DNA from 3 places in the Pseudomonas sp. AC083 genome. Region 2 is predicted to be linked to each of the others. Evidence: riboswitches for the same ligand, from Rfam matches in the RefSeq annotation. Region 2 holds a riboswitch; each other region holds the start of a gene.

Region 1 (9,580 bases), on a different contig from region 2:
CTACGTCAATCCGAAGATCATTGCCGGCTGCATCATTGAGCAGGACGGCAAATACCTCCTGTGCCAACGGGCGATCCCACCACGCCCGGGCACCTGGACGCTGCCGGCCGGTTTCATGGAAACCGGCGAAACCACCGAGCAGGCGGCGCTGCGCGAAGTCTGGGAAGAAAGCGGCGTGCGCGCGGAAATCGTCTCGCCGTACTCGATTTTCAGCGTGCCGAAGATCAGCGAGGTGTACATCATCTTCCGCGCCATCGCCCTGGAGATCACCGGGCAGTACGGGCCGGAGACCATGGATTACAAGTTCTTCGCCCCGGAAGAGATTCCGTGGGAGCAGATCTACTACCCGGCGATCCGGCAGATCCTCGAGCGCTATATCGAAGAGCGCCAGGCCGGCGTTTACGGGATTTACATGGGCAATGATGACAGCGGCAAGATCCATTTCATGCGCTAAAAATCACCTTCCCCCTGATCGTTCCCACGCTCCGCGTGGGAATGCCTCTACGGACGCTCCGCGTTCGGCTCTGGATGGGACGCAGAGCGTCCCGGGCTGCATTCCCACGCGGAGCGTGGGAACGATCATCAGTGTGGCTTAAATTGGGTTGATGCCTTCAACGATGATGATCTCCGCCCTCGCCCATTCTTCGCGATAACTTTTCGCCTCCTGATACGCCGCCGAGCGGTAGCACGCCACGGCTGTTTCGTAGCTTTCAAACTCGATGATCACCGTGCGCTGTGGCGTCTGCCGCCCTTCCATCGCTTCGCTGCGCCCGCCTCTGGCGAGAAACTTGCCGCCGAATGCGGCAATCGCCTGCGGTGTGCGCTGGGTGTATTGGCTGTAATGCTCGGCATCGTCTATATCCACGTGTGCAATCCAGTACGCCTTCATAGTGACCTCTTTGTTGATTTTGTATTATGGTATACCAATATATTTCCAACGAACCCTGAGAGTCCAGCATGGCCTTCAACAGCATCGAAGAAATCATCGAAGATTATCGCCTCGGCAAAATGGTCCTGCTGGTCGATGACGAAGACCGCGAGAACGAAGGCGACCTGCTGCTGGCCGCTGATCGTTGCACACCGGAGGCTATCAGCTTCATGGCCCGCGAGGCACGCGGGCTGATCTGCCTGACCCTGACCGACGAACATTGTCAGCGCTTGGGCCTGGAGCAAATGGTACCCGCCAATGGCAGTGTGTTCAGCACTGCATTTACCGTGTCGATCGAAGCGGCGGTTGGCGTGACCACCGGCATTTCCGCTGCAGACCGGGCCTGCACCGTTGCCGCCGCTGTCGCGCCGAATGCCCGCGCCGAAGACCTGGTGCAGCCCGGCCACATCTTCCCGCTGCGCGCCAAGGAAGGTGGCGTGCTGACCCGCGCCGGGCATACCGAGGCGGGTTGTGATCTGGCGCGTCTGGCCGGTTTCACCCCGGCCTCGGTGATCGTTGAAGTCATGAACGACGACGGCACCATGGCGCGCCGCCCGGATCTTGAGCAGTTCGCGCGCAAGCACGGAATCAAGATCGGCACTATCGCCGACCTGATCCACTATCGCCTGAGCACCGAGCACACCATCGAACGCATCGGTGAACGTGAACTGCCGACGGTGCACGGCACGTTCCGTTTGATCACTTTCGAGGATCGCATCGAAGGCGGCGTGCACATGGCGATGGTCATGGGCGACTTGCGTCGTGAAGAGCCGACACTGGTGCGCGTGCACGTGATCGATCCGCTACGCGATCTGGTCGGCGCCGAGTACAGCGGGCCAACGAACTGGACGCTGTGGGCGGCGCTGCAACGGGTCGCGGCAGAAGGTCATGGGGTTGTGGTGGTGCTGGCCAATCATGAGTCGTCGCAGGCGTTGCTCGAACGCGTGCCGCAGTTGACTCAGCCGCCACGGCAGTTCAGCCGCTCGCAGTCGCGGATCTATTCCGAGGTCGGCACCGGGGCGCAGATTCTGCAGAACCTCGGGGTGGGCAAGCTGCGCCACCTTGGCCCGCCGCTGAAGTATGCGGGGTTGACCGGGTATGACCTTGAGGTGGTTGAGAGCATTCCGTTCACTGAATAAGCCTGCTATCGATAATCCCCTGTGGCGAGGGGATTTATCCCCGTCGGGCTGCGAAGCGGCCCCGATTCCTGCCAACGCGATCCGCCAGAAATATCGCATGTCCCGCTTTCAGGGCTGCTCCGCAGCCCAACGGGGATAAATCCCCTCGCCACAGTTTCATTCGCTACACATTTGGATGAAGGCCGGAAAAACAGATCCGCCAGATAACCGGTAAGGCAAAGTGCTTGCACAAAGTTTGGAATACCATAATATGATATTCCATAGACCGGACGAACCAAAAAACCGTCCAGCTACTGCTCCCGACAGGCGGGCAACAACGCAAGGCCCGCTCAAAAACACAACAATGAGGGCGTGAACATGGTGTTGAACAAAGCTGCAACCGCGATCTTTTTCGCGGGACTGCTCAGCGTTACCGGCCAGGCTGCAATGGCTGCCGAAAGCGTGAATTTTGTCAGCTGGGGCGGTAGCACCCAGGATGCGCAGAAACAGGCCTGGGCCGATCCGTTCAGCAAGGCCAGCGGCATCACCGTCGTCCAGGACGGCCCCACCGACTACGGCAAACTCAAAGCCATGGTCGAGAGCGGCAACGTGCAGTGGGACGTAGTCGATGTCGAAGCCGACTTCGCTCTGCGCGCCGCTGCCGAAGGCCTGCTCGAACCCCTCGATTTCAAAGTGATCCAGCGCGACAGGATCGACCCGCGCTTTGTCAGCGATCACGGCGTCGGTTCGTTCTTCTTCTCCTTTGTCCTCGGCTACAACGAAGGCAAGCTCGGCGCCAACAAGCCGCAGGACTGGAGCGCGCTGTTCGACACCAAGACCTACCCCGGCAAACGCGCCCTGTACAAATGGCCAAGCCCCGGCGTGCTCGAACTGGCGCTGCTGGCCGACGGCGTTGCGGCTGACAAGCTCTACCCGCTGGATCTGGATCGCGCCTTCAAGAAACTCGACACCATCAAGAAAGACATCGTCTGGTGGGGCGGCGGCGCGCAGTCGCAGCAACTGCTGGCGTCCGGCGAAGCGAGCATGGGCCAGTTCTGGAATGGCCGTGTGCACGCCTTGCAGGAAGACGGCGCACCGGTCGGCGTGAGTTGGAAGCAGAACCTGGTCATGGCCGACATTCTGGTCATCCCCAAAGGCTCGAAAAACAAAGATGCGGCGATGAAGTTCCTCGCCAATGCCAGCAGCGCCAAAGGCCAGGCCGACTTCTCCAACCTGACCGCCTACGCGCCGGTCAACCTCGACAGTGTGGAGCGTCTGGATTCGACGCTGGCCCCCAACCTGCCGACGGCTTACGCCAAGGATCAGATCACCCTTGATTTCGCTTACTGGGCCAAGAACGGTCCGGCTATCGCGACACGGTGGAACGAATGGCTGGTCAAATGAAAATCGCGGCCACTGCGCCTCGTCCTTCCACTGCCACCGGGAGCGCCGCCGGCGCTGCCGGTTCGGCTTTCAAGCAACGCTGGCGCGGCGCCGGCAACCTCGCTCCGGCGCTGCTGTTCCTCGGCCTGTTCTTTCTGGCGCCGTTGATTGGCCTGCTGTTGCGCGGCGTGCTCGAACCTGTGCCGGGTCTCGGCAACTACGAACAACTGTTCGCCAACTCGGCCTATGCGCGGGTGCTGCTCAACACCTTTTCGGTGGCCGGGCTGGTGACGCTGTTCAGCCTGCTGCTGGGCTTTCCGCTGGCCTGGGCGATCACCCTGGTGCCGCGCGGTTGGGGGCGCTGGATCCTCAATATCGTGTTGCTGTCGATGTGGACCAGCCTGCTCGCCCGCACCTATTCGTGGCTGGTGTTGCTGCAAGCCTCGGGGGTAATCAACAAGGCGCTGATGGCGATGGGCATCATCGATCAACCGCTGGAGATGGTGCACAACCTCACGGGCGTGGTGATCGGCATGAGCTACATCATGATCCCGTTCATCGTGCTGCCGTTGCAGGCAACCATGCAGGCCATCGACCCGATGATCCTGCAGGCCGGCTCGATCTGCGGCGCCAGTCCGTGGACCAACTTCTTCCGGGTGTTCCTGCCGCTGTGCCGGCCGGGCCTGGCGTCCGGCGGTTTGATGGTGTTCGTGATGTCGCTCGGTTACTACGTCACCCCCGCTTTGCTGGGCGGGGCACAGAACATGATGCTGCCGGAGTTCATCATTCAGCAGGTGCAATCGTTCCTCAACTGGGGCCTGGCCAGTGCCGGCGCCGCGTTGCTGATCGCAATCACCCTGGTGCTGTTCTACTTCTACCTGAAGCTTCAACCGGAATCCCCGGTTGGCGCCAGTAACGCGAGGTAAGCCGACATGCTCCTGACCCCCAATGCCATGAGCCGGCGCATGCGTTTCGGCCTCTACGCCACGACTGGGCTGATCGGTCTGTTCCTGCTGTTGCCGATCGTGTTCATCGTGCTGCTGTCGTTCGGCTCCTCGCAGTGGCTGGTGTTCCCGCCACCGGGCTGGACGCTGAAATGGTACGGCCAGTTTTTCTCCAACCCCGACTGGATGAACGCCGCTGCCGCCAGCCTCAAGGTTGCCGTGCTGACCACGATCTGCGCCGTGGCCCTCGGTTTGCCGACCGCGTTTGCGCTGGTGCGAGGGCGCTTTCCCGGCCGCGAGATGCTCTACGGCCTGTTCACCCTGCCGATGATCGTGCCGCTGGTGATCATCGCCGTGGCGGTGTACGCGCTGTTTCTCAAGCTCGGCTATACCGGGACCATGTTCGCCTTCGTCGTCAGCCATGTGATCGTCGCGCTGCCGTTCACCATCATCTCGATCATCAACTCGCTGAAGCTGTTCGATCAGTCGATTGAAGACGCGGCGGTGATCTGCGGTGCCTCGCGCTTGCAAGCGGTGTTCAAGGTGACATTCCCGGCGATCCGCCCGGGGATGGTCGCCGGCGCCCTCTTCGCCTTCCTCGTTTCATGGGACGAAGTGGTGCTCAGCGTGATGATGGCAAGCCCGACTCTGCAAACCCTTCCCGTGAAAATGTGGACCACCCTGCGCCAAGACCTGACCCCGGTGATCGCCGTCGCTTCGACGCTGCTGATCGGCCTGTCGGTATTGGTCATGGTGATCGCCGCCGCGCTGCGCCGGCGCAACGAAATCAGCGCCTGAGCGCCCAGGAGTACGACATGAGTGCCGTGATCAAAGACGCATCCCAGCAGAGCGACAAACCCCTGGTCAGCCTGCGCAACCTGAACAAGCACTACGGCGATTTTGCTGCCGTCGATAACATCTCGCTGGACATCAAGGACGGCGAATTCCTGACCTTTCTCGGCTCCAGCGGCTCGGGCAAGAGTACGACGCTGTCGATGCTCGCCGGGTTCGAAACACCGAGCAGCGGCGAGATCCTCGTCAACGGCCAGTCGCTGGTCAACGTGCCGCCGCACAAGCGCGACATCGGCATGGTCTTCCAGCGCTATTCGCTGTTCCCGCATCTGTCGGTGCGCGACAACATCGCCTTCCCTTTGGCGATCCGTAAACTGGCTGCCGCCGAGCGTGAAAAACGCGTCGATGCGATGTTGAAGCTGGTGCAGCTCGAACAGTTCGCCCATCGCCGCCCTTCGCAACTGTCCGGCGGTCAGCAACAACGTGTCGCCATCGCCAGGGCACTGGTTTACGAGCCACGCATCCTGCTGATGGACGAACCGCTGGGCGCGCTGGACAAGAAGCTGCGCGAGGACTTGCAGGATGAACTGCGCCAGCTGCACCGGCGCCTGGGTATCACCATCGTTTACGTGACCCACGACCAGGAAGAAGCCATGCGGCTGTCGCAACGCATCGCGATTTTCAGCCACGGCAAAATCGTTGGTCTGGGCAGTGGTTACGACCTTTACCAGAATCCGCCGAATGCCTTTGTCGCGTCGTTTCTGGGCAATTCGAACTTCCTCAAGCTCAAGGCGCAAGGCAATGCGGCAGCGAGTTTCGAGGGGCAGTTGTTGTCGATTCGGCTGACGTCCGGGTTGCACACTGATCAGGATGTGCTGCTGATGGTGCGTCCGGAAAAGGCCTTGGCGCTGAGCACGCAGCAGGCGCTGGATGAGCCGCTGGCGGCGGGTTGGAATGAGGTATCGGCGAATGTTGTGGAGGTGCTGTTTCTCGGTGAGAGCCAGACGTGCAGCGTGGTCACTGCGGGCGGGACGTCGATGACGGTGAAAGCGCTGTCGGCGGCAGGCATGCCGCTCAAGGCCGGCGATCCGGTCCGGGTGCGCTGGGCGACGGCGGATGCTTGTGTTTACACCGAATGGACCGAGAGCGATTTGAACAAGGCTGCCGGTGCTCACTAGATTTCCAATCCACTGAAATCCCCCTGTGGGAGCGAGCCTGCTCGCGAATGCGCTGTGTCACTCAACATTAATGGTGACTGACACAACCTTTTCGCGAGCAGGCTCGCTCCCACAGGTTCGGGATTGTTCAATTGATCGGGGAATACCCTTCAATCTGATCCGGCCACGCCGTCAGCACTTCAAACCCGTTTTCCGTCACCGCGACCATATGCTCCCACTGCGCCGACAAGGAGCCATCCTTGGTCAGCACGGTCCAGCCGTCTGGCATGTTCTTCACATGGCGTTTGCCGGCATTGAGCATCGGTTCCACGGTGAAAATCATCCCGGCCTTGAGCTTCAGCCCTTGATTGGGAAAGCCGTAATGCAGGATTTGCGGTTCGTCGTGATAGACCTTGCCGATGCCATGGCCGCAGTACTCGCGCACCACGCTGAAGCCCTCCGCCTCCGCCAGGCTCTGGATCGCATGACCGATATCGCCCAGCGTTGCGCCCGGTTTCACTGCGCGAATGCCCGCGCACATCGCGTCGTAAGTGGTCTTGATCAGGTGCTGCGCTTCAGGAGTCGCCTCGCCCACCACATACATGCGGCTGGTATCACCGAACCAGCCATCCTTGATCACGGCGATGTCGAGATTGACGATGTCGCCATCCTTCAATGGCGTGCCCGATGGAATCCCGTGACACACCACGTCGTTGACCGACGCGCAGACGGTTTTCGGAAAGCCGTGATAACCGACGTTGGCCGGCACGGCTTTCTGCACATTGACGATGTAATCGTTGCACAACCGGTCCAGCTCATCGGTGGTCACCCCGGCCTTCACATGCGGCACCAGCATTGCCAGCACTTCAGCGGCGAGTTTGCCGGCGGCGCGGGATTTTTCGATGTCGGCCGGCGTGTTGATCTTGATCTGGTTTCTCATGCGCTGACGGCTTCCTGAGTCAGTTGTTGCAGATCCAGTCCGCCGTTCTGTTCGGCGCGGATCAGCAGGCGGCAAATGGCGCTGTGGTCGAGGTTGGGATGCAGCTCGGCGAGCATGCCGATGCGCATCCAGTGCTCGGCCTGCGCGTTGATCGAGCGGCTGAGGGCGTTGCTGGAGATGCGCAGGTTCTCGTGCATGTCCTCTGAAATTTTTACGATGCCCATATTTGTATCCGATACGAAATGTATATGGATCGTATATTAATCAGTGCATACGGCCGATTGCAATGGCGACGACAAAATCGACGCTGTGGCAGATTCGCCTCCCCCTCCACCGCGCAAATCGACTACCATGCCGCCGCCGGTTTCCACACGGAATTAATAGGGAATCCGAAATGCTTGCACAGCATCAATCGGAACTGCCCCCGCAACTGTAGGTGCCGAGCCTGCTCCTCGACTGCCACTGGGTGAATCCCGGGAAGGCCGGAGCGTGGCGATGACGCATCAGTCAGGAGACCTGCCGGCACAGTGACTGACTAACCGGCGGGGTGTCCGGGAAGGACATCGTGCCGTGCGCATTTTCCCTGTGCCGGCCTTGCGCAGTTTCCACGACCGCGCCCGAGGTGTGTTTCCAACCGTACCCGCCTGCTCCCGTACGGTTCTCCTGGAGACTGCCCCATGCTGCTGCCCCGCGTTGCCACCCTGCTCACCGCTTTGAGCCTTTGCGCCCTGGCGCAAGCGACGCCGACTGCGTATCCGCTGACCGTGGAGAACTGCGGCAGCAGCCTGACCTTTCAGCACGCGCCCGCGCGCACGGTGACCATCGGCCAGGCCGGTACGGAAATGCTTTATGCCTTGGGCCTGGGCGACAAAGTCGTCGGCACCTCGTTGTGGTTCAACGACGTGCTGGGCACATACAAAGCGCAGAACGACAGGATCGAGCGCCTCGCCGACAACGAGCCGAGTTTCGAAGCGGTGATCGCCAAACGCCCGGAACTGGTAGCCGTCGAGCTGGAATGGATGGTCGGCCCGCAAGGCGCGGTCGGCACCCGCGAGCAGTTTCATGAACTGAAGATTCCTACCTATCTGCTGCCCTCCGACTGCGAAGCCAAGGACAACCTCGTCGGCTCGGACGGCACGCGGCTGGCGCCGTTTCGCATCGACAGCATCTACAAAGCCGTGAGCCAGCTCGCAGCGATTTTCGATGTGCAGGCGCGTGGCGAGCAGCTCAATGACCAGCTCAAAGCCAGCCTCGCGCAGTCGATCGCCACGGCGAAAAAGCAGCAGCGCAAAGACGTCAGCGCCCTGGTGTGGTTCTCCAGCGCCGAGATGGACATCGAGCCTTTCGTGGCCGGGCACAAAGGCGTTCCCGATTTCATGCTCAGCACCCTCGGCGTGCGCAACGTGGTCGAGTCGGATGAAGAATGGCCGACCGTCGGCTGGGAAACCATCGCCAAGGCCAACCCGACATTTCTGGTGATCGCGCGCATGGATCGTCGACGTTTCCCGGCGGACGACTATCAGAAAAAACTCGCCTTCCTGCGCAGTGATCCGGTGACGCGCAACATGGACGCGGTCAAGCACAACCGCATCATCATCCTTGACGCCATGGCCATGCAGGCCAGCCTGCGCACCTTCGACGGCCTCGCACAACTGGCCAGCGCCATCAACGGCTACGACCTGTCGCCATGAGCAGACGCCTGATCCGTTTGCTGCTGGTGCTGTTGACGCTGTCGGTCGCGCTGATTGGCGGCGTGGCCATTGGCGAGACTTCGATCGAGCCGAGCGTAGTGTTGCAGGTGCTGGCCAACAAGCTGTGGGGCGCCGGTTATGTGCTCGACCCGATCGACGAAGGCATCGTCTGGAACTATCGCCTGACCCGCGCGCTGGTCGCGGCGGCCTGCGGCGCCGGTCTGGCGACCTGTGGCGTAATCCTGCAGTCGCTGCTGCGCAATCCGCTGGCCGATCCGTATCTGCTGGGTATTTCTGCTGGCGCCTCGACTGGCGCGGTGATGGTCGCCCTGCTTGGCGTCGGCGCCGGGGCGATTTCATTGTCGGTCGGTGCCTTTGCCGGCGCGGTGACGGCGTTCGTACTGGTGATCCTGTTGGCGCGGGTCAGCGGCTCGGCCAGCGGCACCGGGCAGATCATTCTGGCCGGGATTGCCGGCTCGCAACTGTTCAACGCCCTCACCGCTTTTCTGATCACCCGCTCCGCCAGCTCCGAACAAGCGCGCGGGATCATGTTCTGGCTGCTCGGCAATCTCGGCGGCGTGCGCTGGCCGTCGGTGTGGCTGGCGGTCCCAGTGGCCTTGCTCGGGC
Region 2 (9,580 bases):
AAGCGACCTTGCTGCGCGTTGAAACCGCCAGCGGCAAGCGCGAGGTCTACAGCGTGCTGCGCAACCGCGCGCACAGCAACGTGGCGTTTCTGCTCGGTGAGTCGCTGCGCTATCAACCGGGTCTCGACACCTTGACGATCTATCCGGGCGTACTCACCAGTTACCCGAACTTCATCTTCAACGTACCGGCCGAGCAGGTGCCAGCGTTTGTCGATGCGATGGAGAATGCCAGGGATGCCAATCGGTTCGAAAAAATCGTCGAACGCTGGGGCATTCGTCGCAGTCATCCACAGTTCTGGCTGTATTTCCACGATCTGAGCCAGTACATCCACGAAACCGATCCGGTGGAAGAGGGTGTGCTGGATATGAACCGGTACGAGAACCTTTGAGCATTCGCAGGCATATGCCGGGATTCTTTCCCGACAAAAATACTAGGACTTTGTCAGTCGCGCCGATTGGCGTAAACTGCGCCCAAGCCTGCGAGGAGTTTTTATGACCGCTATTACCATTACCGACGCCGCCCATGATTACCTGGCCGATCTGCTCTCCAAGCAGAACACCCCGGGCATCGGCATCCGTGTCTTCATCACCCAGCCTGGCACCCAGTACGCCGAAACCTGCATTGCCTACTGCAAGCCGGGCGAAGAGAAGCCTGAAGATACCGCGCTGGGGCTGAAAAGCTTCACCGCTTACATCGATTCCTTCAGCGAAGCGTTTCTTGACGACGCCGTTGTCGACTATGCCACCGACCGTATGGGCGGCCAGCTGACCATCAAGGCGCCAAATGCCAAGGTGCCGATGGTCAATGCCGACAGCCCGGTCAACGAGCGCATCAACTACTACCTGCAAACCGAAATCAACCCGGGGCTGGCCAGCCACGGCGGTCAGGTCAGCCTGATCGATGTGGTCGAGGACGGCATCGCTGTGTTGCAGTTTGGTGGCGGTTGCCAGGGCTGCGGCCAGGCCGACGTGACCTTGAAGGAAGGCATCGAGCGCACTCTGCTCGAGCGCATCCCGGAGCTCAAGGGCGTTCGCGACGTGACCGACCACACGCAGAAAGAAAACGCCTACTACTAAGGCGTTCGCTGCGAACATGAAAAACGGCGCCCCGTGAGCGCCGTTTTTTTATGCCTGTGGTTCGATCGTGCCCACGCTCTGCGTGGGTACGCAGCCCGGGACGCTCCGCGTTCCACTCACGGTCGATACAGATGCGCATGCCCGGCGCGATACAACGAAGACTCGCTAAACACCTCACTGCCCAGCACCCGCCCGACCAGAATCAACGCCGTGCGCCGAAACGCTTTGGCCTCGACCTTTGCGGCAATGTCCGCCAATGTTCCCACCACCCAATCCTGATCCGGCCACGTTGCCCGGTGAATCACCGCAATCGGGCAATCCGCACCGTAATGCGGCAACAGTTCAAGCAGTATCTTTTGCAGATGATTGACCCCCAGATGAATCGCCATGGTCGCGCCATGTTGCGCCAGACTGGCCAGTTCCTCGCCGGCCGGCATCGCGGTCTTGTCGGCGTAACGGGTCAGAATCACGCTTTGCGAGATATCCGGCAGAGTGAGCTCGGCGCCCAGCAGCGCTGCGCATGCTGCCGTCGCGGTCACGCCCGGAATGATCTCGAAAGGAATGTTCAGCTCACGCAAGTAGCGGATCTGCTCACCGATCGCGCCGTACAGACCTGGATCCCCCGAATGCACACGGGCAACATCCTGGCCTTTAGCATGGGCAGTTTTGATCAGATCGATGATTTGTTCCAGATGCAGTTCAGCGCTGTTGGCCACGATTTCGGCCTGATGACCTTCCAGCACCGCTGCGGGTACCAGCGAACCGGCATAAATGATCACCGGGCAGTTGCGAATCAGCCGTTGGCCTTTGACGGTAATGAGTTCCGGGTCGCCGGGGCCGGCGCCGATGAAGTAGACGGTCATCGTTGAATCCTTGTGAAGAAGCGCAGCCGCACCTCAGATGAAGTGTGCTCATGATCAATGGCGGGGATTATCGGGATTTTACCCGGCGCCGGCCAACGCCAGCGTGGCCTGCGCATATTTCAGCCGGGGAATCAGCAGTTTCACCGGAGCCTGAATCAGTTGCTCGGCCAGCGCCAGCGCGGCGCTTTCCGCCACGCCGTAGCAGCCGGTGCGCTCAAAGGCGATCTGCGATTGATGACTGAGGCGCTGTTGATAGGGCGCCAACTCGGCACTGTTGAAATACTGCAGGGGCAGGTTCAATTGTGTGGCCAGTTCCAGCAACCCCGGTTCGTGGCGCTTGAGGTCGATACTCGCCAAAGCCTTGACCGCTCGCAGCTCGATGCGGTGCGCCTGCAACGCTTGATCGAGTAATGCACGCAACGTACTGGCCGGGCAGCCGCGCTGGCAGCCGAGGCCGACCACGAGGGTCGGCGCTGCGCGGTCATCGGTCATGCCTGATATGGACCTGCGCTTTTACGGCGGAACAACCATGCACTGATCAAGCCCAAGGCCAGCCAGAACGCGACGTTGGTCAGCTGCGAAGCGATTTTGAACTGGGTTTCCAGTGCCTCTGGGGCAAGCATCGAATGCACCTGCGGTTGCGGCGCGCCGATCACATGCGGCACGGCGAGAATCGCCACACCGAGAAGCTTCATCAGCCAGTGACGACTGAAGGCGATCAGTGCCAGGCCGACGGCGGTCGAAGCGGCGGTGCCGATCCACCAGATCTGCCGCGAAGCCAGATCGGCAGCCGCAGTGCCCGGCAATTCAGGTGGCAGGCCCAAGGTCGGCGCGAGTACGAACGTCGCGTAACCGGCCAGACCCCAGAGCAGCCCTTGCGAGGTTTTGGTTGGCGCGCGCAAGGTGTACAGGCCGGCGAGCATCAGGGCGAAACCCACCGCCACCACCAGATTACCGCCAGTGGTCGAGACCACGCGCTGCCAGCCGTCTTCCGGCTCCCAGGCTTCGCCATCATGGCTGTGGGCGGCGGTGCCGGCGGCGTGTTCGTGAACTTGCGCGACCGGTTCGGATTTCTCGAAGGTTTCGGCCTGCAGAATCAGTGGCGATACCCAGAAACTCTGCAGCAGGGTCAGCAGCAGGGCGGCCAGCAAGCCGGTGAAGCCTGCGGTTTGCGCGATACGCTTGATCATCTCGGCAAGCCTCAGTGGCACGGGAACGCGGCGCTGTGGCGGGTATCGTGAGCGGCGTTGTGCACCGCTTCGATGTGCGAGAAGCCGGCGAACCAGACCAGACTGGCACCGAGGATCGAGGCGAAGAGGGCGGCGGCCACGCGTTGGCCGAGTGTGGTGCTGCTGGAGATGTGGTCAGTGTGGCTGACGGTATTGCTGATGATCGACATAGCGCTTCCCTCTGAAATGTCAGCGGGTAAACAGAGCGCATGAAAATCCCTGCGAGCCGGGCACGCAGGGATTTCGAACAGCGCCCGCCCACCGCGGGTTTGTTTGTGGTCAGCGGCGCTTGCGCGCGCTGGGTGTTGCGGGCCGGTCTCCGGGCTCGCGAGGGGTTGGCACGAGGCCGACCTGCAAGCATCACCTTCCCATGCCGGGGCACAGTGGATCTGACGCATCGCTCGCTTACCGTTGCGGGGGCAGCACCGGACTGACATGGCTTTGAGTAAAGCACATGATTCACCGGTTTCCCGTTTCACCCTGTGAAGGGCACCCGTAACAAGGTGGGCAGGAGAACATGGGTTTGGGTTTTTAGTCAATTTCCGGGGAGTTTTCGGTGCTGCGGTGGGGGTGTTTTTCTGATGTTTTTGTGTGTATATCCGTTGCTGCGGGTGTTGCTGATTACGGTTTCGCCCTTACGGCGAGGCACTTTTTCCAAACGCCGAAAAAGTACCCAAAAAGGCTTGCTCCTACGTTCGGCCCTCGCAGGCTCGGGTTCCTTCGCTGCGGAACTGATCCGGGAGCAGCGGCTCCGGTTTGCTTCGCTGCACCTCCTTCCGCTGTGTACGACTGCGTCGTACGGTCGCTGCGCTCCCACGCCCGGATCAATCCCTCCGCTCAGCCTTCCGACTTCGCCGGTGGATCAAGATCAAGAGCACTCGAGCTTGCGCTCATTGTTGAGTGGGGCGGCTTCGCCGCGGGCAGCTGCGCTGCTTTGCTTTTGCTTTTGTGGGAGCGAGCCTGCTCGCGAAGGCGGCCTGACAGCCGACCTGTTCTTGAAGTGGTACCCAATCCAACTGTAGGAGCCGCCGAAGGCTGCGATCTTTTGATCTGGCTTTTGCTTTTGCTGTTGCTTTTGATCTTTTGCCCCTCCGTAACGAAGGTACCCCGAGCTCCAGCGAGCGGGCCGTACGCCGGGGCAAAGCCTTTTGGTTCCTTTTTGCTGGGCCGGCACTCCGGCGTTTGAAAAAGGGACTCGCTGTAAGAGCGAAACCATAAGAAGCCGTTACCGCAGCAACGGATATACCCCAGTTTCAGACTCACCGACCATTGACCCATGACGGACCCATGCGTAGCCTTGCGCTTTCGAGGTTCTTCGGCACTCGCCGAAGCTAAGAAGGGAACGCGGTCAAAGCCGCGGCTGCCCCCGCAACTGTGAACGGTGATGTTCGTTGCCACGCCACTGCCAGCTCAACCGATGAGCCAGCGGGAAGGCGCAATGGACGCCAGGCCCAGCGCCTGAACGCCGTCAGCCAGGAGACCTGCCTCGTCACAGATTCTCACTACAACCGGGCGGGGTGATCCGGTGGCGAATGCTTCCGGCGTGCATGCGCGCTGCCGGTTCTCGTCCCGTATGCCCGCCGCTTGCCAAAGGGCATACCGATGAAAACACTGGCCAAACTCCCCGTCACCATCGTCACCGGTTTCCTCGGTTCAGGCAAAACCACGCTGCTGCGACACATGCTCGATAACGCTCAGGGCCGGCGCATCGCGGTGATCGTCAACGAGTTTGGCGAGCTCGGCATCGACGGTGAAATCCTCAAGCAATGCACCATCGGCTGCACCGAAGAAGAGGCCAGCGGCCGTGTTTACGAACTGGCCAACGGCTGCCTGTGCTGCACGGTGCAGGAAGAATTCTTCCCGGTAATGCGCGAACTGGTTGCCCGTCGCGGCGATCTCGACCACATCCTTATTGAAACCTCGGGCCTGGCCCTGCCAAAACCGCTGGTGCAGGCCTTCCAGTGGCCGGAAATCCGTAGCGCCTGCACCGTTGATGCGGTGATCACCGTGGTCGACAGCCCGGCCGTCGCTGCTGGCACCTTCGCAGCGTTCCCGGATCAGGTCGATGCCCAGCGCAAACTCGATCCGAACCTTGATCACGAGTCGCCGCTGCACGAATTGTTCGCCGATCAACTGGCCAGTGCTGACCTGGTCATCCTCAACAAGGCCGACCAGACCAGCGCGGAAGATCTGGCTCGGGTGCGCGCTGAAGTCGCCGAAGAGCTGCCGCCAGCGGTAAAAATCATCGAAGCCAGCAATGGCCGCCTGCCGCTCGACGTGCTGATCGGCCTCGGTGCCGGCTCCGAGGAGCACATCGACAGCCGCCACAGTCACCACGATCACCACCATGACGGTGATGACGACGATCACGATCACGACGCGTTCGATTCGATCTCAATCGAACTGCCGCAAGCCGATGAAAGCCTGCTGCTCGACGCGCTGACGCAACTGGTGGTGCAGCACGGCATTCTGCGCGTGAAAGGCTTCGCGGCGATTCCGAACAAGCCGATGCGCCTGTTGATTCAGGGTGTGGGCACGCGTTTTGACAAGCATTTCGACCGTCAGTGGGGCGCCGAAGAAGCGCGCGTCACGCGTCTGGTGCTGATCGGCCAGGAACTCGATGCCGCACAACTCGAAGCGCAATTGCGCGCTGCGCTCAGCGTTTAAGCCATGCACCTGCTCAGGACCCAGCCCGGCGGATTCGTCTCGGACGACAACATTGCCGATCTCGGACAAACCCCCGCCGAGCTGGTGATCCTGTGCAGCGGCGATTCCAGCCTGGCGCTGCTTGCCGAGGCTGCGCAGCAATTGCCCGATAACTATCCGAGCTTGCGTCTGGCCAACCCGATGCAGGTGCAGAATCATGCCTCGGTCGATCTGTATGTCGACGAAGTGCTGCGCCACGCCAAGGTCATTCTGATCTCACTGCACGGCGGCATCGCCTATTGGCGCTACGGTGTCGAGCGGCTGGTCGAGTTGTCCGAACGCGGCGTGCAACTGATTCTGGTGCCCGGCGACGACCGCCCGGACCCCGAGCTCAGTGACTTGAGCACGGTCAGCGCCGAAGTACGCGATCGACTCTGGCAATTTCTGCGTCAGGGCGGCATGGGCAATGCACTGGATTTCTTCCGTTGCCTGGGCCACCAATGGTTCGCCCGCGATTACCCGTGGAACGAGCCGCAAACCCTGCCGCGCACGGCGATTTATCAACCACAGAAAAACAGCGCTGCCCTGAGCGACTGGCAAGCCGAATGGCTGCCCGGTCAACCGGTGGCGGCGCTGTTGTTCTATCGCTCGCATTTGCAAGCGGCGAACACGGCGTTCATCGATGTGTTCTGCCAGCGCTTACAGGCAGCCGGGCTCAGTCCGCTGCCGATCGCGGTGGCCAGTCTGAAAGAACCCGGTTGCTTGTCGGTGGTCGAGGATTGGCTGGATGAAGTCGAGGCGGGGGTGATTATCAACACCACCGGTTTTGCCCAATCGAGTCCCGAAGCACCGCATCTGCGCCCGTTTCGCCGCAACATCCCGGTAATTCAAGCGATCTGCGCCCAGGACAACGAGCCCGGCTGGCGCGACAGCGAACAGGGCCTCGGGCCGCGTGATCTGGCGATGCACATTGCTTTGCCAGAGCTTGACGGGCGCATCATCAGCCGACCGATCAGCTTCAAGGATCTGGCCTGGCGCAGCGAGCGCAGCCAGTCCGATGTGGTCTGCTACCGCGCCCAGCCCGAACGCATGGATTTCGTCGCCGAACTGGCGCGGCGCTGGGTAGCTTTGGCACGCGTGCCGAACGGCGAAAAACGCATCGCGCTGATCCTCGCCAACTACCCGACCCGTGACGGCCGCATCGGCAATGGCGTCGGCCTCGATACGCCGGCGGCGGCGCTGAACATCCTCCGCGCATTGCGTGCCGAAGGTTATCCGATCACGGCCGAGTTGCCCGACAGCGGCACCGAACTGATCCAGCAACTGCTCGGCGGCGTCAGCAACGACCTCGACAGTCTCGACTTGCGCCCGTGCCAGCAGAGCCTGGCGATGGACGATTACCTGGCAATGTTCAATGCGTTGCCGGAAGCGAATCGCGCCGCGGTACTCGAGCGTTGGGGATCGCCACACAACGATCCGATGTGTCGCGACGGTCGCTTGATGATCGCCGGTCTGCGTTTCGGTCTGACCTTTGTCGGCATCCAGCCCGCCCGCGGTTATCAGGTCGATCCGAGCGCGGTGTACCACGACCCGGATCTGGTTCCGCCGCACGGTTATCTAGCGTTCTATTTCTGGTTGCGCAACACCTACGGCGCTCACGGCGTGATCCACGTCGGCAAGCATGGCAATCTCGAATGGTTGCCGGGCAAAGGCGTCGGCCTTTCGGAGAATTGCTGGCCGGACGCGCTGCTCGGGCCGCTGCCGAATATCTATCCGTTTATCGTCAACGATCCGGGCGAGGGCGCTCAGGCCAAACGCCGCACGCAGGCGGTGATCATCGACCACCTGATGCCGCCACTGACCCGCGCCGAAACCTACGGGCCGCTGCGCAATCTGGAGCTGCTCGCCGACGAATATTACGAGGCGCAACTGCTCGATCCGCGCCGTGCCCGCGAGTTGCAACGCGACATTCTGCAACTGGTGCGGGACACGCAGATCGACAGGGAACTGCAACTGGATGCAGCGCTGGACAGCGACGCCGATGCGGCGATCTGGTTGCCGCGTCTGGACACTTATCTGTGCGACCTGAAGGAATCGCAGATTCGCGATGGGTTGCACATTTTTGGCGAATCGCCGAGCGGGCGCTTGCGTATCGACACCTTGCTGGCGTTGCTGCGCATCCCGCGCGGTGACGGCAAGGGCGCGCAGTCGAGTCTGCTGCGAGCACTGGCCAACGCGTTTGATCTCGGTTTTGATCCGCTGGATTGCGCCTTGGCCGATCCTTGGAACGGCCCGCGTCCGACCGAGTTGCAGACCATCAGCGAAGAAGTCTGGCGCACCGCCGGCGACACCCGCGAGCGCCTCGAATTGTTTGCCGCAGACTTGATCTCCCAAACACTGAACGTGCCCTGTGGGAGCGAGCCTGCTCGCGAAAGCGGTGTGTCAGTAAAAGAACAGCTGTCTGACCCGACGCCTTCGCGAGCAGGCTCGCTCCCACAAGGGTCGGGTTGGGCTGAGGTTAATTCGATAATCGAGCATCTGCGCGAAGTCGTCGCCCCACGGCTCGATGCTTGTGGCCCGGCCGAAATGCGCGGGCTGCTCGACGCCCTCAGCGGTCGTTTCGTCCCTGCCGGCCCCAGCGGTGCTCCGAGCCGTGGCCGTCTCGACGTGCTGCCGACCGGGCGCAACTTCTATTCGGTGGACGTGCGCAATCTGCCGACCACCACCGCGTGGCGCATCGGATTCCAGTCGGCAACGCTGATTCTTGAGCGACACCTGCAGGATCACGGCGATCACTTGCGCCAGCTCGGCTTGTCCGTGTGGGGCACCGCAACCATGCGCACCGGCGGCGACGACATCGCTCAGGCCATGGCGTTGATGGGCGTGCGTCCGGTCTGGGCCACGGGCAGTCAGCGTGTGGATGATTTCGAGATTCTGCCGCTGAGTCTGCTCGATCGTCCGCGGGTCGACGTGACATTGCGGGTTTCGGGGTTTTTCCGTGATGCGTTTGCCAATCTCATCCGCCTGTTCGACGCCGCCGTGCAAGCGGTGGCCGCGCTGGACGAGCCGGACGACCTGAATCCGCTGGCCGCTAAAGTGCGTGCCGAACGCGAGGCGCTGTTGCAGTCGGGCGTCGATGAAGACACCGCGCGGCGTCAGGCCGGGTGGCGCATCTTCGGCGCGAAACCGGGGGCGTATGGCGCCGGGGTGCAAGGCGCAATCGACGGGCGTTTGTGGCAGAGCCGCGAAGATCTCGCCGAGGTTTACCTGAACTGGGGCGCCTACGCTTACGGCGGCGCCGACGAGGGCACGGCTGCCCGCGCGCAATTCAGCCAGCGTCTGAGCCAGGTACAGGCAGTTCTGCAAAACCAGGACAACCGCGAGCATGACTTGCTCGATTCCAACGATTACTACCAGTTCCAGGGCGGCATGCTCGCGGCGGTGGAGACTCTGCGTGGCGAAGCGGCGGCCAGCTATCACGGCGATCACAGCCAGCCGGATTTGCCGAAGATTCGTACCCTGAAGGAAGAGTTGAACCGTGTGGTGCGCTCGCGCGCGGCGAATCCGAAGTGGATCGACGGAATCAAGCGTCACGGCTACAAAGGCGCGTTCGAACTGGCGGCGACGGTTGATAATCTGTTCGCCTTCGATGCGACTACGCAGTTGATCGATGACCATCAATATGCGTTGCTGGCGGAGGCATATTTGCTTGATCCGGCGACCCGGGATTTTGTTCGTGAACATAATCCCCATGCGTTGCGCGAC
Region 3 (9,580 bases), on a different contig from region 2:
AATGGCCGATACGCGGCGTTGGTTCTGGCTCGGTGGGGTAGTCCTGCTTTGCGCGTTTGTATGGTTGCTGCACCCGATCCTCACGCCGTTTCTGGTCGCGTTGTTGCTGGCTTATCTGTTCGATCCGCTGGTGGATCGTCTGGAGCGGCTCGGGCTGTCGCGAACCTGGGGCGTGATCGCCGTGTTTGCCTTGTTCACGCTGATCGTCACCGCGTTGCTGCTGGTGCTGGTGCCGATGCTCGCCAAGCAGTTGCTGCGTCTGTACGAACTGGCGCCGCAGATGCTCGACTGGTTGCAGCACACCGCTGTGCCGTGGGCGCAAGCGAAACTGGGGCTGTCGGACGGCTTCTGGAAATTCGATAAGGTCAAAGCTGCGATCAGCGAGCACATGGGCCAGACCACCGACATCGTCGGCGTGGTGCTGAGTCAGGCGACGGCCTCGAGCCTGGCGCTGATCGGCTGGTTGGCAAATCTGGTGCTGATCCCGGTGGTGAGCTTCTATCTGTTGCGCGACTGGGACGTGATGATGGGCAAGATCCGCAGCCTGCTCCCACGTGATCGCGAAGAGCGCGTGGTTGCGCTGGCGGGCGAGTGCCACGAAGTGCTCGGCGCGTTCGTGCGCGGGCAGTTGCTGGTGATGGTTGCGCTGGGGGTGATTTATGCCGCCGGCCTGATGATCGTCGGTCTGGAACTGGGGCTGTTGATCGGCCTGATTGCCGGGCTCGCGGCGATCGTGCCGTACATGGGTTTTGTCATCGGCATTGGTGCGGCGCTGATCGCCGGATTGTTCCAGTTCGGTGGCGATCTGTACCCGATGGTCGGGATCGTCGCGGTGTTCATGGTCGGTCAGGCGCTGGAAGGCATGGTGCTGACGCCGCTGCTGGTCGGGGACCGCATCGGCCTGCACCCGGTGGCGGTGATCTTCGCGATCCTCGCTGGCGGCGAGCTGTTCGGTTTCACCGGCGTTCTGCTGGCGTTGCCGGTGGCGGCGGTGATCATGGTGCTGGTGCGTCATGTCCACGACTTGTATAAGGATTCCGGGATCTACAGCGGCGTTGACGAACCTGAGCTGTGATGGCGCGGGCCGCCCGGCGCTTGGCCGGGCTGGCCCGTTTCGTGCGAGCGAGGGCGCCAGAGAATCTGTCATCAAACCGCTGCGTCAACGCAAACCTTTGATTTTGCTTGGGGTCTGTCGCATTGTGCGCTCAGCCTCACGGGTATAAACTTCGCCAACTTTACACAGAGGCCACTAACGGTTCCTTTGAGAACTGTTCAGTCAGCATGAAACCGATTCAGCTGCCCCTAGGTGTGCGTCTGCGTGACGACGCCACCTTCATCAACTACTACCCAGGCGCCAATGCCGCTGCACTCGGCTATGTCGAGCGTCTCTGCGAAGCCGACGCCGGGTGGACGGAGAGCCTGATCTACCTGTGGGGCAAGCACGGCGTCGGGCGCACGCATCTGTTGCAGGCCGCGTGCCTGCGCTTCGAGCAGATGGGCGAACCGGCGGTGTATCTGCCGCTGGCCGAGTTGATGGACCGCGGCGTGGAAATCCTCGACAACCTTGAACAGTACGAACTGGTCTGCCTGGATGACTTGCAGGTGATTGCCGGCAAGGCCGACTGGGAAGAGGCGATGTTTCATCTGTTCAACCGTCTGCGTGACAGCGGCCGGCGCCTGCTGATTGCCGCGTCCACTTCACCGCGCGAATTGCCTGTGAAGCTGGCTGACCTGAAATCCCGTCTGACCCTGGCGCTGATCTTCCAGATGCGCCCGCTCTCCGATGAAGACAAACTGCGTGCGTTGCAATTGCGCGCATCCCGTCGCGGTCTGCACCTGACCGATGAGGTTGGGCACTTTATTCTCACTCGCGGCACGCGGAGCATGAGCGCGCTGTTCGATCTCCTCGAGCAGCTTGATCAGGCGTCCCTGCAAGCGCAACGCAAGCTGACCATTCCCTTCCTCAAGGAAACTCTTGGCTGGTAGTAGTGGGCTTTTGCCAGCTTTCAGGCGCCAGAAAACCCGCGTCCCTGCCCCGATCCCCCGGCCAGACGAGTTACGCGCTTAGATGTAAACGCGAAACCGGGAAGTCACATAAAGTTCGATTGAATTTGCAAATGAGGACGATAGCGGGCATAGTCTCGGCTTCTTTACAACTATCAGCCACGGTCGTGCCCATGCTAAAGCGCTTCGCACCCCTCGTGCCTCTCGCACTCGTTACCCTGTTATTCGGTTGTGCTGCTCATTCTCCGGTTCAAGAGCCGCCGCAACAGGTCAAGAATTCTGCTACCGCCCAGTCTTCCGTTATTTATCAGGAAGAGCTGGACACCGAAAAAGAACTCAACCAGTTCAACGGCAGCAAGCCATATCAGCTTCCTGTACTGGCTGACAGCATCCTCGAACGCGGCATGTCCCTGATCGGTACCCGTTACCGTTTCGGCGGTACCTCTGAAGCCGGCTTCGATTGCAGCGGTTTCATCGGTTACCTGTTCCGCGAAGAGGCGGGCATGAACCTGCCGCGCTCGACTCGCGAAATGATCAACGTTGATGCGCCGCTGGTTTCGCGCAGCAACCTTGAGCCGGGTGATCTGCTGTTCTTCGCCACCAATGGTCGTCGCGGTCGTGTCAGTCACGCCGGCATCTACCTGGGTGACAACCAGTTCATTCACTCCAGCAGTCGTCGCAGCGGCGGTGTTCGCATCGACAGCCTGGGTGACAGCTACTGGAGCAAGACTTTCATCGAAGCCAAGCGCGCACTCGCCATGGCGCCGACCGTGGTCACCGCTCGCAAGTAAACTGCATGTCGCTGCGTTCGCGGCGACAAAACGGCACGGCAATGGAGTAGACCTAAACTTTACAAGGTGAAGTTAAAGTCTTACTTGAAGTTTGCCGCGTAGCCGCTAGAATCCTGAATCTATATTGATGGCAAACCGCCTGCGTGATGACGCAGGCGGTTTTGTTTCTGTCCATTCGGCAGAGAAAGCCGCAGCCAGATCAGGATGTTCTGCTTATGACGATGTCGGCCCGCCTCACCTTGATCCTTTGCGCCGCGCTGCTCAGCGCCTGCGCCAGCCGTACACCGCCGCCAGCCCCCGTGGTTCGCGCGCCGATCGTGTTCGCTCCTTCCCAGGCTTTTTCCCCCGTTGCTGAAGACGTGCTGTTCCGTGCCCTCGGCCTGGTCGGCACACCGTACCGCTGGGGCGGCAACACGCCAGATTCCGGTTTCGATTGCAGTGGTCTGATCGGTTTCGTCTACCGCGACGCGGCGGGAATTTCGCTGCCACGCTCGACCCGCGAAATGATCGTCATGCAGGCGCCGAATGTCGGCAAGGAAGGCTTGCAGACCGGCGACCTGATTTTCTTCGCCACCAATGGCGGCTCGCAGGTCAGTCACGCGGGGATTTACGTCGGTGAGGGACGCTTCGTGCACGCACCGGCCACGGGTGGCACGGTCAAGCTCGATAGCCTGTCGAAGGCCTATTGGCAGAAGGCGTATCTGAGCGCCAAGCGGGTGTTGCAGCCGGGGCAGCTGGCGCATAACCCCTAGCGCGTATGCATAACTAATTGTGGGAGCGAGCCTGCTCGCGAAGGCGGAGTGTCAGTCGACAATGATTTGACTAATACACCGCTTTCGCGAGCAGGCTCGCTCCCACATTTTTTGCTTCGCGCTTAACTTACTTGCTGGCCGACACGCGCCACACCTTGTTCCCGACATCATCCGCCACCAGCAAGCCACCTTGCTGATCGATCACCACGCCCACTGGGCGGCCCAGCGCGTTTTCGTCCTTGTCGAGGAAACCGGTCAGCACATCCACCGGCTGCCCGGTCGGCTTGCCGCCAGTAAACGGCACGAAAATCACCTTGTAGCCGCTGTGCGGTTTGCGGTTCCACGAGCCGTGCTGGCCAATGAATGCGCCTTCCTTGAATTGCGCCGGCAAGCGGTTGCCATCGGCGAAGGTCAGGCCCAGCGAAGCGGTGTGCGGACCGACCGCGTAATCCGGAGCGATGGCCTTGGCTACCAGATCCGGATTCTGCGGTTTGACCCGCACATCGACGTGCTGGCCATAGTAGCTGTACGGCCAGCCATAGAAGCCGCCGTCCTTGACCGAGGTTATGTAGTCCGGCACCAGATCGCTGCCGATTTCGTCACGCTCGTTGACCGCTGTCCACAAGGCGCCGCTGGTGGGTTCCCAGGCGAGGCCGTTGGGGTTGCGAATGCCCGAGGCGAAGATCCGGTGATTGCCGGTCGCCCGATCCACTTCCCAGATCGCCGCGCGGCCTTCTTCCTGATCCAGACCGTTTTCGCCAACGTTACTGTTCGAGCCGACGGTGACGTAGAGCTTGTTGCCGTCCTTGCTGGCGATGACGTTTTTGGTCCAGTGGTGATTCAGCGTGCCGCCAGGCAAGTCGACGACTTTGATCGGTTGGGTCTTGATCTCGGTGGCGCCCGGCTCGTAGTTGAAGCGCAGCAGGCGGTCGGTGTCGGCTACGTACAAATCGTTGCCGACGAGCGTCATGCCAAACGGCGAGTTGAGGTTCTGCAGGAACACCGTACGGGTTTCTGCGACGCCATCGTGGTCGGCATCACGCAACAGGGTGATGCGGTTCGGGCTGGGCACGCCGGCGCCGGCCTTGCCCATGACTTTCTTCATCACCCAGCCACGAATGCCTTTGCTGTCATCGGGCTTGGGCGGCGCGTTGGTTTCCGCCACCAGCACATCGCCGTTGGGCAGCACATAGAGCCAGCGCGGGTGATCGAGGCCTTCGGCAAACGCCGCGACCTGGGTGCCGGCCGCTGCGGTCGGTTTCGCGCCGTCCGGCCAGCCCACCGCCGGGGCGATGTTCACTGTCGGGATCAGCGTCTTGTTCGGTTCGGGCAGTTTCGGTGACGGACCGGTGCCGTCGGAGACTTGCAGGCTGGAGGTTTCACCGCAGGCGGCGAGCCCGCCTGCGACGGCGATGATAAGAGCGAGTTGGGCCTTGCGCATTGCTGATCTTCCCTATGAATGCATTCCTAAACATAGAGGAGGGCGCAGGCCCGATGGTTCAACTGCTCAACCGCGGGCTTCCTTGAACAGCACGGCGATGCCCGGATGATAGTTGCCCGCGTCGCTGTGCAATTTGCGATAGGCGTAGGGGAAATACCAGGCCACGGCGCAGGTGTGTTCCTTTTGCAGGTCGTCGACCATGTCCTGCAATTCTTCGGGGCTGGCGCTGTGCTGAGGTTTTTGCGGAGCAACAAAGAGGCAGCCGAGCTTGAGATCGCTGGCGTAGCTGATGCGCTTGGCATCAACGGTGATGTCGAGCAGGGCCTGGGTCAGGTTGAGGTTGTTGACCCGTGGCCAGCGTTGCGTGGCCTGAATGAACGCGCGGTCTTCGGCGCCGGCAATCAGCAGGTCGGCGCGGGCATTGCGTTCGCCTTCTTCGTTCTGTTTGCGCGTGGCCGTGTCGTTCAGCGTGACCATTTCAGCCATCCACGCCGCTGCCGCGAGCAGGCCGAGATTGGCTTTCTCGTCGTGCCAATATGGCGTGTCGTTGTCGCCGCGAACGGTGTTGTAGCGATCGATACAGTCAAACCAGCGTTCCAGCAACGGGCGCAGGAATTCCAGGCGCGGGTTGCTGATGATCATGCCTTGCATCGTCGTCATCCTTATTGTTGTAGTGGGCTTTTTGGAAAAAAGCATGGCTCTTTGATATCACTTGTCACAGTCTGGCACAAGATTGCCGCTGCACAATTGAGCAGCGGCAGTTATTCGCGCGCAAAGCGCCTCTTCAATTGACGCTCCACCCCCAACCCTCTAACCTTCGCCGCTTGTTTCAGGTGCTCTGTGGCCCCGCGTCGACAGAGTGAAACAGGGAAGCCGGTGAGGGTGGTCTTCAAGCGAAGCCACGACGATCCCGGCGCTGCCCCCGCAACGGTAAATGAGTGAAAACTGCGCCTTGAGCCACTGCCTCGAAAGAAGCGGGAAGGCGCGCAGTCCGGCGAAACGCCGCTCATGAGCCCGGAGACCGGCCTGATCCATCTCAGCGGCATCACGGTGGGCGATGCCAGGCTTTTTGCCGTCTATTCTTGTGCCTGCCCGCCGTTATCCAGCCTCAACGGAGAGCTCCCCCCATGACTGATTCCCCCGAGCGTGACGAGCGCCATCTGGCGCGCATGCAGCGCAAGAAAGCCGTGATCGACGAACGCATTGCCAACTCGCCCGACGAATGTGGCTTGGTGCTGGTGCTGACCGGCAACGGCAAAGGCAAGAGCAGCTCGGCGTTCGGCATGCTCGCCCGCGCGATGGGCCACGGCATGCAGTGCGGCGTGGTGCAGTTCATCAAGGGCCGCAACAGCACCGGCGAAGAATTGTTTTTCCGCCGCTTCCCCGAGCAAGTGCGTTTCCACGTCATGGGTGAAGGCTTTACCTGGGAAACCCAGGATCGTCAGCGCGACATCGCCGCGGCGACCGCCGCTTGGGAAGTCTCGCGCGAATTGTTGCGCGACCCTTCGATCGGTCTGGTGGTGCTCGACGAATTGAACATCGCCCTCAAGCACGGCTACCTCGATCTCGATCAGGTGCTCAGCGATTTGCAGGCGCGTCCGCCGATGCAACACGTGGTGGTCACCGGTCGCGGCGCCAAGCCGGAAATGATCGAGATGGGCGACACGGTCACCGAGATGGGCATGCTCAAGCACGCCTTCCAGGCCGGGATCAAAGCGCAGAAAGGCGTCGAACTTTGAAGCAACCACGCCACTGCCCGGCGGTGTTGATCGCCGCGCCGGCCTCCGGTCAGGGCAAGACCACCGTCACCGCCGCACTCGCCCGTTTGCATCGCAATCAGGGGCGCAAGGTCCGCGTGTTCAAATGCGGGCCGGACTTTCTCGATCCGATGATCCTCGAGCGCGCCAGCGGTGCGCCGGTCTATCAATTGGACATGTGGATGGTCGGCGAGCAGGAAAGTCGTCGGCTGTTGTGGGAAGCCGCCGCCGAGGCTGATCTGATTCTGATCGAGGGCGTGATGGGCCTGTTCGACGGCACGCCATCCAGCGCTGATCTGGCGCGCCACTTCGGTGTGCCGGTGCTCGGCGTGATCGATGGCACCGCCATGGCGCAGACCTTTGGCGCCTTGGCGCTGGGCCTGGCGAAGTATCAGCCGGACTTGCCGTTCGCTGGCGTGCTGGCCAACCGCGTCGGCACCTTGCGCCATGCGCAATTGCTCGAAGGCAGCCTCACCGAAGGTCTGCGCTGGTACGGCGCGCTGTCCCGCGAGACCGGCATCGAATTGCCGAGCCGCCACCTCGGTCTGGTCCAGGCCAGCGAATTGAATGATCTGGATCTGCGTCTCGACGCGGCCGCCGATGCGCTGGCCAGCAGTTGCCAAGTCGCGCTGCCCCCCGCCGTTGAATTCGCCGCGCCTGACGTCATCGCCGCCGAGCCCTTATTGAAAGGTGTGCGCATCGCCGTCGCCCGTGATGAAGCCTTTGCCTTCACCTATGGCGCCAGTCTCGATCTGCTGCGGGCGATGGGCGCCGAACTGCAATTTTTCTCGCCGATCCGCGACACCCGATTGCCCGAGGCGGACAGCCTGTATCTGCCGGGCGGTTATCCGGAACTGCACCACGTCGCGCTGGCGCAAAACACCACGATGCTTGCAGCAATCCGCGCGCACCACGCGGCGGGCAAGCCGTTGCTCGCCGAGTGTGGCGGCATGCTTTATCTGCTGGATTCGCTGACCGACGTGGAAGGCACCCGTGCTGAGCTGGTCGGTTTGCTCAAGGGCGAGGCGGTGATGCAGAAGCGTCTGGCGGCGCTGGCGTTGCAGGCGGTTGAGCTGCCGGAAGGTTCCTTGCGGGGGCATACGTATCACCATTCGCTGACTACAACCGAGCTGACGCCGATTGCCCGTGGGCTGAGTCCCAATGGCGGGCGCGGCGCTGAGGCGGTTTATCGCGAGGGGCGGATGACGGCGTCGTACGTGCACTTTTATTTCCCGTCGAATCCGACTGCGATTGCGTCATTGTTTGCGCCAGACAGTGAGGCCGGCTTCGCGAGCAAGCTCGCTCCCACAATGGATGACCTGAACCCTGTGGGAGCGAGCCTGCTCGCGAAAGGGCCATGACCGACAACACATTCTCCGAAGCCGAACGCGCAGCGGTCTACAAGGCCATCGCCGAACGCCGCGACATGCGCCACTTCACCGGTGGCAGCGTCGAGCCGCAGTTGCTGCGTCGTCTGCTCGAGGCCGCTCATCAAGCGCCGAGCGTCGGCCTGATGCAGCCTTGGCGCTTCATCCGCATCAGCGATCGTGCTCTGCGCGGGCAGATCCGCGATCTGGTGGAAGAGGAACGCATCCGCACCGCCGAGGCCCTCGGCGAGCGCAGCGATGAGTTCATGCAGCTCAAGGTCGAAGGCATCAACGATTGCGCAGAAGTGCTGGTCGCGGCGCTGATGGATGATCGCGAAAAGCACATCTTCGGTCGGCGCACGTTGCCGGAAATGGACATGGCCTCGTTGTCCTGCGCGATCCAGAACCTGTGGCTGGCCTCCCGTGCCGAGGGCCTGGGCATGGGCTGGGTCTCGCTGTTCGAACCGCAAGCCTTGGCGGATTTGCTCAAGTTGCCGGCCGGTGCCAAGCCGCTGGCGGTGTTGTGTCTGGGCCCGGTAAAGGAGTTCTATCCGGCGCCGATGCTGGTGCTCGAAGGTTGGGCGCAGGCGCGGCCGCTGAACGAGTTGCTGTACGAAAATTATTGGGGAGTGAGTCAATGAGTGTGGCGTTGCTGAGTGTCGCCGCAGTAGCGCTGGATGCGCTGTTCGGTGAACCGAAACGCTGGCATCCGCTGGTGGCGTTCGGCAATTTTGCCGGACGCATCGAGCAACGCTTCAACGCCGGCGGTCGTGGCTGGCGCAGTCATGGCGTCACCGCGTGGGTTATCGCGGTACTGCCGCTGACCTTGCTCGCCACAGCATTTTCCTGGGCGCCCTATGTCGGCTGGATCGTCGAGATTCTCGCGTTGTATTGTGCACTCGGCATGCGCAGCCTCGGCGAACATGTCGCGCCTGTCGCGGCGGCGTTGCGCGCCGATGATCTGGACGAGGCACGCAAGCGCGTCGGTTATCTGGTCAGCCGCCAGACCAATGAACTGGACAGCAACGCCGTGGCCCGTGCCGCCACCGAATCGGTGCTGGAGAACGGCAGCGATGCGGTGTTCGCTGCGCTGTTCTGGTTTGTCGTCGCCGGCGCGCCGGGCGTGGTCCTGTATCGCTTGAGCAATACCCTCGATGCGATGTGGGGTTATCGCAACGAACGCTTCGAGCGTTTCGGCTGGGCGGCGGCGAAAATCGACGACGTGTTGAACTACATTCCTGCGCGTCTGGTGGCATTGACCTACGCGCTACTGGGCAAAACCCGCCTCGCGCTCAAATGCTGGCGCACCCAGGCGCCGCAGTGGGACAGCCCCAACGCCGGCCCGGTGATGGCGGCCGGTGCCGGTGCGCTGGGCGTCGAGTTGGGTGGCCCGGCGATCTATCACGGCGAACTGCATGAGCGCCCGCAACTGGGCGAAGGTGCGCCGGCCGATGCCGATTCCATCGAG

Evidence for each region. A riboswitch is a leader RNA that binds a small molecule or an ion and turns the genes downstream of it on or off. The one in region 2 is predicted to bind cobalamin.
Region 1: another riboswitch for cobalamin. It lies ahead of AC0IXA_RS05925 (ABC transporter substrate-binding protein); the one in region 2 lies ahead of cobW (cobalamin biosynthesis protein CobW).
Region 3: another riboswitch for cobalamin. It lies ahead of cobO (cob(I)yrinic acid a,c-diamide adenosyltransferase); the one in region 2 lies ahead of cobW (cobalamin biosynthesis protein CobW).

The regions. Positions count from the first base shown of each region.
Region 1 covers NZ_CEEDDH010000002.1:601,035-610,614, reverse strand. Annotated here, with positions in the region: gene AC0IXA_RS05970 (NUDIX hydrolase) at 1-454, shown strand, start outside; gene AC0IXA_RS05965 (DUF1330 domain-containing protein) at 593-889, opposite strand; gene ribBA (bifunctional 3,4-dihydroxy-2-butanone-4-phosphate synthase/GTP cyclohydrolase II) at 958-2,067, shown strand; gene AC0IXA_RS05955 (ABC transporter substrate-binding protein) at 2,425-3,450, shown strand; gene AC0IXA_RS05950 (ABC transporter permease) at 3,447-4,355, shown strand; gene AC0IXA_RS05945 (ABC transporter permease) at 4,362-5,171, shown strand; gene AC0IXA_RS05940 (ABC transporter ATP-binding protein) at 5,189-6,343, shown strand; gene map (type I methionyl aminopeptidase) at 6,471-7,262, opposite strand; gene AC0IXA_RS05930 (ParD-like family protein) at 7,259-7,486, opposite strand; cobalamin riboswitch at 7,607-7,800, shown strand; gene AC0IXA_RS05925 (ABC transporter substrate-binding protein) at 7,940-8,953, shown strand; gene AC0IXA_RS05920 (FecCD family ABC transporter permease) at 8,950-9,580, shown strand, end outside.
Region 2 covers NZ_CEEDDH010000001.1:52,511-62,090, forward strand. Annotated here, with positions in the region: gene AC0IXA_RS00175 (fatty acid cis/trans isomerase) at 1-389, shown strand, start outside; gene nfuA (Fe-S biogenesis protein NfuA) at 493-1,077, shown strand; gene cobM (precorrin-4 C(11)-methyltransferase) at 1,194-1,940, opposite strand; gene AC0IXA_RS00190 (cobalamin biosynthesis protein) at 2,019-2,432, opposite strand; gene AC0IXA_RS00195 (CbtA family protein) at 2,429-3,130, opposite strand; gene AC0IXA_RS00200 (CbtB domain-containing protein) at 3,142-3,339, opposite strand; cobalamin riboswitch at 3,463-3,681, opposite strand; cobalamin riboswitch at 4,461-4,672, shown strand; gene cobW (cobalamin biosynthesis protein CobW) at 4,772-5,836, shown strand; gene cobN (cobaltochelatase subunit CobN) at 5,840-9,580, shown strand, end outside.
Region 3 covers NZ_CEEDDH010000003.1:17,750-27,329, reverse strand. Annotated here, with positions in the region: gene AC0IXA_RS06185 (AI-2E family transporter) at 2-1,075, shown strand; gene hda (DnaA regulatory inactivator Hda) at 1,282-1,986, shown strand; gene AC0IXA_RS06175 (C40 family peptidase) at 2,178-2,795, shown strand; gene AC0IXA_RS06170 (C40 family peptidase) at 3,011-3,547, shown strand; gene AC0IXA_RS06165 (PQQ-dependent sugar dehydrogenase) at 3,675-4,988, opposite strand; gene AC0IXA_RS06160 (hypothetical protein) at 5,055-5,639, opposite strand; cobalamin riboswitch at 5,803-6,032, shown strand; gene cobO (cob(I)yrinic acid a,c-diamide adenosyltransferase) at 6,116-6,727, shown strand; gene AC0IXA_RS06150 (cobyrinate a,c-diamide synthase) at 6,724-8,106, shown strand; gene bluB (5,6-dimethylbenzimidazole synthase) at 8,103-8,753, shown strand; gene cbiB (adenosylcobinamide-phosphate synthase CbiB) at 8,750-9,580, shown strand, end outside.